Regions from separate parts of the Paenibacillus albicereus genome, predicted to be linked through region 1. Evidence: predicted binding sites of a transcription regulator. Region 1 holds the regulator's gene; the other holds the start of a gene.
The links. The regulator Rex, encoded in region 1, represses fermentation and respiration genes when NADH is low (regulators of the CRP and FNR family bind a similar motif). The targets are predictions, from matches to a motif close to TTGTGAAATATTTCACAA.
Positions count from the first base shown of each region.

Region 1 (4,658 bases):
CGCCGACCACCGGCTGCTGCCGTCCTACGACTATCTCGTCATCGACGAGGGCCATCAGCTCGAAGAAGTTGCCGGCAAGCATCTGGGCCAGCAGCTCGGCTTCTACGGCTTCTTGAATCTGGCGAACCGTCTGGCCAAGGACTCGAGGAACGGCCTGCTGCCCCAGCTGCGGATGCAGATCCAGGGCGAGGATGCCGACGAGGTGTCCAAATGGACCGAGCAGCTCGACGAGGTCATCCCGCGCTTCGGCTCGCTCAAGGATACGTGGGAAAAGCTGTTCGAGCTGCTGCAGGCGCTCGCATCGCCGAGCGCCGGAGGCGGCGCGGCCGAGGCGGGACAGACGATCCTGCGGCTCAAGCCGGGAGCGCTCCCGAAGGCATGGGAAGCGATCGAGTTCGAGGAGTCGCTGTTTTTCAAGGAAATGAACCAAGTCGTCAAGGTGCTGGACAAGATGAGCTCGGACATGAAGGACAAGCTCGACGACCTGTCGCTGCAAGGCATGATTACGGATCTGGCCGGGGCCGTCAAGGACGCCGGGCGGATCCGCGACGAGCTCAAGGTGTTCGTGCGCGCGGACAAGCCGGAGATGGTGTACTGGATCGAGTCGTATCAGAGCGCGAGGACGAAGAGCGTGCAGCTCCATACGGTGCCGGCCGACGTAAGCGCGCAGATCAAGGAGCATTTTTTCGACAGCAAGAAAAGCGTCGTCATCACGTCGGCGACGCTCACCGTCGGCAAGACGTTCCAATACGCGGCCGAGCAGCTCGGACTGGGCCTCGGCGACGAGCGCCGGGCGCGCACGGTGCAGCTGCCGTCGCCGTTCCAGTACCGCTCGCAGGCGCTCGTCATGATCCCGAGGGATTTCCCCAAGGTGAAGGGAGCCGCGGCCGATCCGGCCTACTTGGCCAAGCTGGTCGGCTCGCTGGCCGCGTCGGCGATCGAGACGGGCGGTCGGATGCTCGTGCTGTTCACCAGCTACAGGATGCTCAAGGAAGTCTACGAACCGCTGCGCGAAGCGCTTGCCGGAGCGGGCATCCAGGTGCTCGGCCAAGGCGTGGACAGCAGCAACCGCAGCAAGCTGACGCGGCTGTTCCGCCAGCAGCCGGCTTCGGTGCTGCTCGGGACGAGCAGCTTCTGGGAAGGCGTGGACATTCCCGGCGACGCGCTCGTCTGCCTCGCGATCGTGAGGCTGCCGTTCCAGCCGCCGAACCATCCGCTGCAGGAGGCCAAGGCGGAGCTGCTGCAGGAGGCGGGACAGAACCCGTTCATGAAGCTGTCGGTGCCGCAGGCGGTCATCCGCTTCAAGCAGGGCTTCGGCCGGCTCATCCGCACCACCCGCGACAAGGGCATCGTGCTGCTGTACGATACGCGCGTCATCGACACGTTTTACGGAAAGCACTTCCTCTATTCGCTGCCAGGGCCTAAAATTGAAACGATGCATGCCGAGCAGTTCACCTCCCGCATGAGGGAGTGGCTGCAAAACGAACCGAAGGAGGCCGAGCAGCCATGAGCAAGCAGGGCAAACCGATATCCGAGGCCGTCGTGCGGAGGCTGCCGGTCTATCTGCAGGTGCTGAACGACCTGCATGTGCGCGACGTGCAGACCGTGAGCAGCCAGGAGCTCGGGCGCAAGCTCGATCTCAATCCCGCCCAGATCCGCAAGGATCTGGCCTACTTCGGCGAATTCGGACGCAAGGGCGTCGGCTACGACGTCAACTATCTGATCGAGAAGATCCGCGGCATCCTCAAGCTCGACCAGCCGATGAAGGTCGCGCTCGCAGGGGCGGGCAACCTCGGCCACGCGCTGTGCAACTACAGCAGCTACGTCAAGGACAACATGAAGATCACGGCCGTGTTCGACGCGAGCCCGGCCAAGATCGGCAAGCGCATCAACCGGCTCGAGGTGCTGCCGATCGAGCTTCTTCAAGAAAAGGTGCGAGAGGACGGCATCCAGATCGGCATCATCACGGTGCCGGCCGCAGAAGCGCAGAATGTCGCCGACCGGTTCATCGAAGCGGGCGTGACGGGCATCCTCAACTTCGCGCCGGTCGTGCTCAAGGCTCCGGACAAGGTCCGGATCCATTACGCCGACTTCACGACGCAGCTGCTGAGCTTGGCCTATTACATGGATAAGGACGGGACGGATGAACATGAGCAAATGGTGGATTGAGAACGGAACCTTCGTCACGATGGACGAAGCCCAGCCGGTCGTGCGCGGGCATATGGTCGTCGACGGCGACCGGATCGCCTATATCGGGGAGGAGCGTCCGCAGGATGCCGACGACATCGCCGTCCGGATCGACGGCAGCCGCCGCATCTATATGCCGGGACTCATCAACACCCACGGCCATGCGGCGATGTCGCTGCTGCGCGGCTACTCGGACGACGAGGCGCTGCAGACCTGGCTGCAGGACTACATGTGGCCGATGGAGGCGAAATTCACGGACGCCGATGTCAAGTGGGGGACATCGCTGGCCGTGCTGGAGATGCTCAAGAGCGGCACGACGACGTTCGTCGACATGTACGACCGGATGGACCAGGTCGCCCGGGTCGTCGAGCAGTCCGGCATGCGCGGGGTGCTGATGCGCGGCGCGATCGGACTCTGTCCGGAAGAGGTGCAGCGCGAGAAGCTGGCGGAAGCGGTCCAGTTCGCCAAGGACTGGAACGGCGCCGCGGACGGCCGCATCATGACGATGATGAGCCCTCATGCGCCTTATACATGCCCGCCGGCGTTCATCGAGTCGTTCGTGCAGGCGGCGCATGACCTCGACCTGCCGATGCACACGCATATGTCCGAGACGCAGGCCGAGGTCGAGCAGAACGTGCGCGAGTACGGCCTGCGCCCGGTCGCTCATCTCGACCGCCTCGGCCTGTTCTCCCGTCCGAGCTTCGTCGCCCATGCGGTGCATCTGACGGACGAGGAGATCGCGCTGCTCGCCGAGCGGGGCGTCGCCGTCTCGCATAATCCGGCCAGCAACCTGAAGCTCGCGAGCGGCGTGGCGCGCGTGCCGGAGCTGCTCAAGGCGGGCGTCGCCGTCTCGCTCGGCACGGACAGCGCGGCGAGCAACAACAACCTCGATCTGTTCGACGAGATCCGCCTTGCCGCGCTCATCCACAAAGGCGTCAGCGGCGATCCGACCGTCATGCCGGCGCATCAGGCGCTGCAGCTCGCGACGCTCGGCGGCGCGGCGACGATCCGTCAGCCCGAGCTGGGCGCGCTGCAGGCCGGCCTCAAGGCCGACTTCATCGCGCTCGACGCCGACCAGCCGCATTTCTACCCGCGGACGGACCTCGTATCCCACCTGGTTTATGCCGCTTCGGGACGCGACGTGCGCGACGTCTGGGTCGACGGGCGCCAAGTCGTGCAAGGCGGCGTCTGCCTGCTGCTGGATGAGGAGAAGATCCTGGCCGAAGCCGAAGCCTGCTACCGCAGGCTCGCCGGAGCCTGATGGCCCGCAGCCGCAGCCCTCGCTGGTACTTTACCCGCCGGGGCTGGACGGTCGTCGCGCTGCTGATGCTGGCGGTGCTGGCGGTGCTGCTCCATGCCGAGCTGCGAAGCGTCCAGCGTCCGGTATGGGAAGGCGAGGCGCAAGCGGAAAGCCAGGCGAAGGAGCAGGCGGGGCTGGCGGAAGTAACCTCGGCCGAGAAATACGTCTGGGACGAGCCGCTCTGGATCGTGCGCGGAAGCACGGCCGAAGGCCGCGAGCTCGTCGTCTGGCTGTTTCCGGAGCGGGCACCCTACGCCGAGAACGCGGCCGACGGCGCCTCGGAGGCGGACATCCGCGCGAAGCTGCTCGCAGCCAAGCCGGACGCGCAGGTCATCCATGTGCGTCCCGCATGGCAAAATGGCTCGCCGGCGTGGGAAGCCTACTACGCGCGCACGACGGACCAAAAGCGTTATTACTATGATTTCTTTGACTTCAAGACCGGCGCCGAGCGGGCGTCCTATACGTTGACCGCAAAACGATCTTCCTGATTTGTTCACAATTGCCTGCCCTCTATCGAAATCGAAGTGATATACTCATCGTATAGCATTTGTGATATACTAGAAGCCATCACAAAGCGCATGCACGCATGAGGATGGTCTGCCTGCAGGCCGCTTCGATTCCAAAAGGGGGCTTTTTGCATTGATCAAATGGAGGTTGCTGCCTTTCTTCGCGACGGTATTCGTGACGGCCGCGCTGCTGTTCGGAGGGTGGTACGCGTATCAGCAGACCGCTGTCGAGCGTCCGCTCATCAAGGCTGTGCAATCGCTGCCGGGCGTCGCTTCCGCCGATCCTTCCCTGAGTCGAGACGTCGTAACGGTCAAGCTCACGCTGAACAGCGGAGCCGATCTTCGAACCATATATGAGCAGATTTCCCGGCAAGGCGCATCGGTCATCGGCTCCCGCAAGCTGATGCTGCAAGTCGAAGGCCCGACGAGCCCGAAGCTGGAGGAGATTTGGTCGAGCCAGCTGTTCACGATCGCGGAAGCGATGGAGAATCGGGAATACTCCCGCATTCCGGACGCGCTGGCGGCCATGCAAAAAAGCCATGAAGGACTTCGGGCGAAGTCTTCCATGGACCAGGCGAACGTTTATGTAACGCTGGAATACGGTACGGACACGAAATATATCCTTCTGCCCCGCGCGGGCGAGACGATGGGGGTTTGGCCCAATG
Region 1 is NZ_CP051428.1:2,339,283-2,343,940, forward strand. It holds gene dinG (ATP-dependent DNA helicase DinG) at 1-1,510, shown strand, start outside; gene HGI30_RS10320 (redox-sensing transcriptional repressor Rex) at 1,507-2,169, shown strand; gene HGI30_RS10325 (amidohydrolase) at 2,144-3,448, shown strand; gene HGI30_RS10330 (cell wall elongation regulator TseB-like domain-containing protein) at 3,448-3,975, shown strand; gene HGI30_RS10335 (hypothetical protein) at 4,127-4,658, shown strand, end outside; gene HGI30_RS10340 (AAA family ATPase) at 4,656-4,658, shown strand, end outside.

Region 2 (4,658 bases), 1.5 Mb from region 1:
GCAATGCGCTGCGGACGATGCAGAAGGTCGAGCAAAGCCAGCAGCAGCTGATGGACCTGCTCGGAGCAAGCGGCATGGCCGTCTGCTTCCGCGACAAGCTGCAGCTGTTCGGCACGACGCCGGCGGCCTCGCAGATTCGCAAGCTGGCGGGCTGGATGGGAGCTCAGTCGGTCGATTACGCGTTCCATACGTCCAAGCTCGGCCAGGACTACGCGCCTGCCGCCGCATATGCGGACAAGGCTTCGGGAGCGGTGTTCCTGGCGCTCTCGCCGGGGATGCAGCATTATATCCTGTGGTTCCGTCCGGAGCAGCTCCAGATCGTCGAGTGGGCGGGCGACCCCGCCAAGGCGGTCATCCAGAGCGACGACGGCGTGCGGCTGTCGCCGCGCAAGTCGTTCGAGAAGTGGCGAGAGGTCGTGAAGGGCAAGTCGGTCGCCTGGAAGGAATCGGAGCTGAGCGCGCTGCAGGAGCTGAAGTCGATCGTGCAGCGGGAGACGGAGCATCAGCTGGCGCAGGCCGAGGAGCAGGCGCTGCAGAACGCGCGCGTTCTGCGCGACAACGAGAACCGTTACCTGCAGCTGATGGAGTATTCCCCCGTCCCGTTCCTGACCGTAACGGACGGACGCATCGTCTATGCGAACCATCAGGCGGGAGAGCTGCTCGGCTGCGAATCCGCCCTGGAGCTGGTCGGCTGCCGCATCCTCGAGTTCCACGAGGAGCGCGCGCGAAGCGCGCTCGGCAAGCGGCTGGACAGCCTGAGCCAAAATGCCGCCCTGCTGGATGCGTACCGAGGCATGTTCGTGCCCAAGGTCGGCAGCCCGGTCGAGCTGGACCTGTCGCTGGCCTCCGTCATCCACGGCGGCGAGCCGTCCGTGATGGTCGTCGCCAAGGAAGTGAAGGCGGAGCCGGAGCAGAAGGAGAACTTCTCGCATAGCGCGAGCCAGCTGGCAAGCTACGTGACGAGCGATTCGCTCACCGACCTGCCGAGCCGGCTGACGTTCGAGCGGGATCTGGAAGCCGACTGGAGCGATGCGGAGCTTGCCGGCGAGCCGCTGTCGCTGCTGCTCGTCGACATCGACGACTTCAGGGCGTACAACGCGCTGCACGGACTGCGCGGAGGCGACCTGTGCCTGCAATGGGTGGCCGACGCTCTCGGCGTCATCGCCCGTCAGCATGGCGCCTACTTGGCGCGGATGACGGCGGATACGTTCGTCCTGAAGCTGCGCAGCGATGCGGATGCGGCGGCACGGCTCGCCGAGGAGATCCGCAGCAGCGTGCTGTCGCTGCAGATTCCGCGCGACGGCGCGAGCTCCGGCTTCATCACCGTCGGCACCGGCACGGCCACGGCGCGTCCGGCGGACGGCGAGGCGCCGGCATGGCTGCTGGGGGCGGCCCAGGATGCGCTGCGTCAGGCCAAGGCGGCGGGCGAGAGCCGTGGCGAGGGCGCTTCCGCGGACTAGGCCGTCTGGCTTGCCTCTCTGCCCGCATTGCGCGCCTCTCCGATATCGATTATCCAAACCGCTTTGTCCAAAGCGGTTTTTTTGCGTTCCATTTCAAGAAGCAATAGCCCGTTCGGGTGGTTTCGGTCATGTTCACTTAGTTGTCCAAAAGAGTTGATTCTTTGTTGAACGTTTAAAGACGAACAGGTGACCGTGATTGCAATGCGAATGGATGGAGCTATACTTGGCTTAACTCCCCCGTTCATCATGCAGGACATGGACCGTGACTTTGTGAAAAAAAGCTCATATGGATGGCAATCGTTTGGACAGAGGTTGAAAGGAGGCCGTGAAGGATGGCGATCGATACGGTACTGTGGAGCAAGCTGGTGACAGGAATGACGCTTGCGTTTCACGCTATTTTTGCCACGATTGGTGTCGGGGTTCCGCTGATGATTGCCATTGCGGAATTCGTCGGCATACGCAAGAAGGACCCCCATTATATCTTGATGGCGAAGAGATGGTCGCGAGGGTTCGTCATCTCCGTGGCGGTCGGGGTCGTGACAGGCACGGCGATTTCCCTCCAGTTGGCCCTGGTGTGGCCGAATTTCATGAAGCTGGCGGGAAATGTCATCGCGCTGCCGCTATTTCTGGAAGTTTTCGCTTTCTTTTTCGAAGCCATTTTCCTCGGCATCTATCTCTATACCTGGGATCGGTTCAAAAATCCGTATACCCATTGGCTGCTGACGATTCCGATCGTAATCGGGGCCGGCATGTCCGCGGTGTTCATCACGACCGTCAACGGCTTCATGAATCAGCCGGAAGGCTTTTTGATGGACGGGGGCGTCTTCACGGCGGTAGACCCGGTGCAAGCGATGATGAACGAGGCGAGCTTCTCCAAGGTATTCCATGTCTTGAGCTCGGCCTATTTGACGGGGGCGGCCCTGTTGGCCGGGATCGCGGCCTTTACGATGCTGAAAAAAGGCGTCACCGCCTATCACCGAAAAGCCTTGAACCTGATGATGGGTGTCCTGCTGCTGTTCGGCCTGCTGAACGCATTGGCCGGAGACGTATCCGCCAAGTTTCTGGCCGAGCATCAGCCGGAGAAGCTGGCCGCTGCAGAGTGGCATTTTGAGACCGAAAAAGGCGCGGATCTCGTTCTCATGGGCTGGCTGAACGCAGAGAACGAGATCATAGGAGCCCTCCATCTGCCCAATTTTCTCAGCTTCCTGGCGTTTGGAGACTTCAATGCGGAGGTGAAGGGGCTGGAGGAGTTCCCGCAGGAGGAATGGCCGCCGCTGCTGGTCCATTATTTGTTTGATCTGATGGTCGGTATCGGGTTCACGCTGTTGGCCCTTTCGTTCTTGTACTTCCTTTTTGTCTTCTGGAAAAAGCGCAACGAGCTCAACAAATGGATGCTTCGCGCCATCGCATTGGGAGCGCCGCTTGCATTCGTCGGGGTCGAGTTGGGCTGGTTCTATGCCGAGCTCGGACGGCAGCCATGGATCATCCGAGGCTACATGACCGTGGAGGAAGCCGCTACCTCATCCCCCCAAGTGCGGCTCCTATTCTTCCTGTTCCTCCTTCTGTACCTCTTGCTGGGAACGACTTGCGTGCTCGTGTTGAGGCGCTTGTTCCGCCTGAATCCGGTCGAAACCGAGCTGGAGAAGGGGATCGGAAAGGACAAGAAAACGGAAAAGGGTGAGCCCGCATGATGAGTTACGAACTGATCGGCATCTCGGTGCTCTGGCTGTTCCTGTACGGCTATCTCATCGTGGCCTCGATTGATTTCGGAGCCGGCTTCTTCGCCTTCTACGCACGCTTGACGAAGCAGGATCATCTCATCAATCGATTGATTTCCCGGTATCTCTCCCCGGTATGGGAAATTACCAATGTCTTCTTCGTCTTCTTCTACATCGGGATCGTAGGATTTTTTCCGGATACGGCCTATTATTACGGGTCCGCGCTCCTCGTTCCAGGGAGCATCGCGGTCATTCTGCTCGCCATACGCGGCTCGTTCTATGCGTTCGAGAATTACGGCTCGAAAAAGAACCTTGTGTTCCTGTTTTTATATGGCGCGACGGGCTTGTTCATACCGGCTTCCTTGTCGGTCGCGCTGACGCTCTCCGAGGGCGGCTTCATCCTCAAGCAGGGCGAGACCGTTTCCCTGGATTACTGGGCCTTGCTTTCAAGCCCGCTGTCCTGGAGCATTGTCGGACTGGCGATCGTATCGGTCTTGTTCATCAGCGGCACCTTCCTGGCCTTCTACGCTTCCCGCGCCGAGGACAAGCCTGCACTGGCATTGATGAGGACCTATGCCCTGTTTTGGAGCACGCCCACGATCATCGTCGCTCTCACGGCTTTCATCTACATCGGCCAACACAACGATCGGCATTTTCAAAATATGATGGACCTGTGGTGGCTTCTGGCGCTTTCCGTCGCCTTCTTCATGGTCGCGATGTGGCTGCTCTACCATGGACGCCGCTATGGACTGGCCTTCATCTGCGTCATGCTGCAATTTTTCTGTGCCTTCTTCGCTTATGGCATCGGGCAATATCCTTACATTCTCGATCCCTACATTACGATTCAAAGCAGCGCCACTTCGCCTTCGATGGGCATGGCGCTGGTCATTGCCTTCATCGGAGGGCTGTGCCTGCTGATCCCTTCCCTCATTCTGGTCTTCAAGCTGTTCCTGTTCGATGCGGATTATGTAAAAGGCAAAAAATAACGGACCCGGTTCAGGCTTGAACGCGGCAGACGATCATCGAGCTGCCCCGATCCAAAGGAGGAGAGCTTGCGTGAAGAGGAACATCAATCTGATCTCTCGCCAGATGGCTGCGCAAAGGAAGCGGCTCCTTCTTCTTGCGGTCCTTTCGCTCGCGCTTGGCGCAGCCATCGTGACCCAGGCGGCATTGCTCGCGGAAGCCGTCCAGAGCATCTTCGTGCAGGAGGCTTCCCTATCGTCGGTCGTGAAGCTGCTGCTGCTGCTGCTGGCCATCATGGCTGCGCGCACGCTGTTGTCGTATGGAAACGGGAGGATCGGCCTGCAGATCGCCGCAAGCGCCAAGACGGACATGCGGGCAAACGTGCTGCGAAACCTGGTCCATGCCTCCATGCATGCATCGATGCGCGGACAAACCGGAGGAAAGGTGAGCATCGCGCTCGATGCCGTGGATGAAGCGGACTCCTATTTCAGCCATTACTTGCCGCGCATGATCGAGT
Region 2 is NZ_CP051428.1:3,820,695-3,825,352, reverse strand. It holds gene HGI30_RS17235 (diguanylate cyclase domain-containing protein) at 1-1,460, shown strand, start outside; gene HGI30_RS17230 (cytochrome ubiquinol oxidase subunit I) at 1,793-3,151, shown strand; gene HGI30_RS17225 (cytochrome d ubiquinol oxidase subunit II) at 3,148-4,164, shown strand; gene cydD (thiol reductant ABC exporter subunit CydD) at 4,235-4,658, shown strand, end outside.
Region 2: HGI30_RS17230 (cytochrome ubiquinol oxidase subunit I) is a predicted target of Rex. The motif match lies at 1,729-1,746, and genes of this name have one in related genera.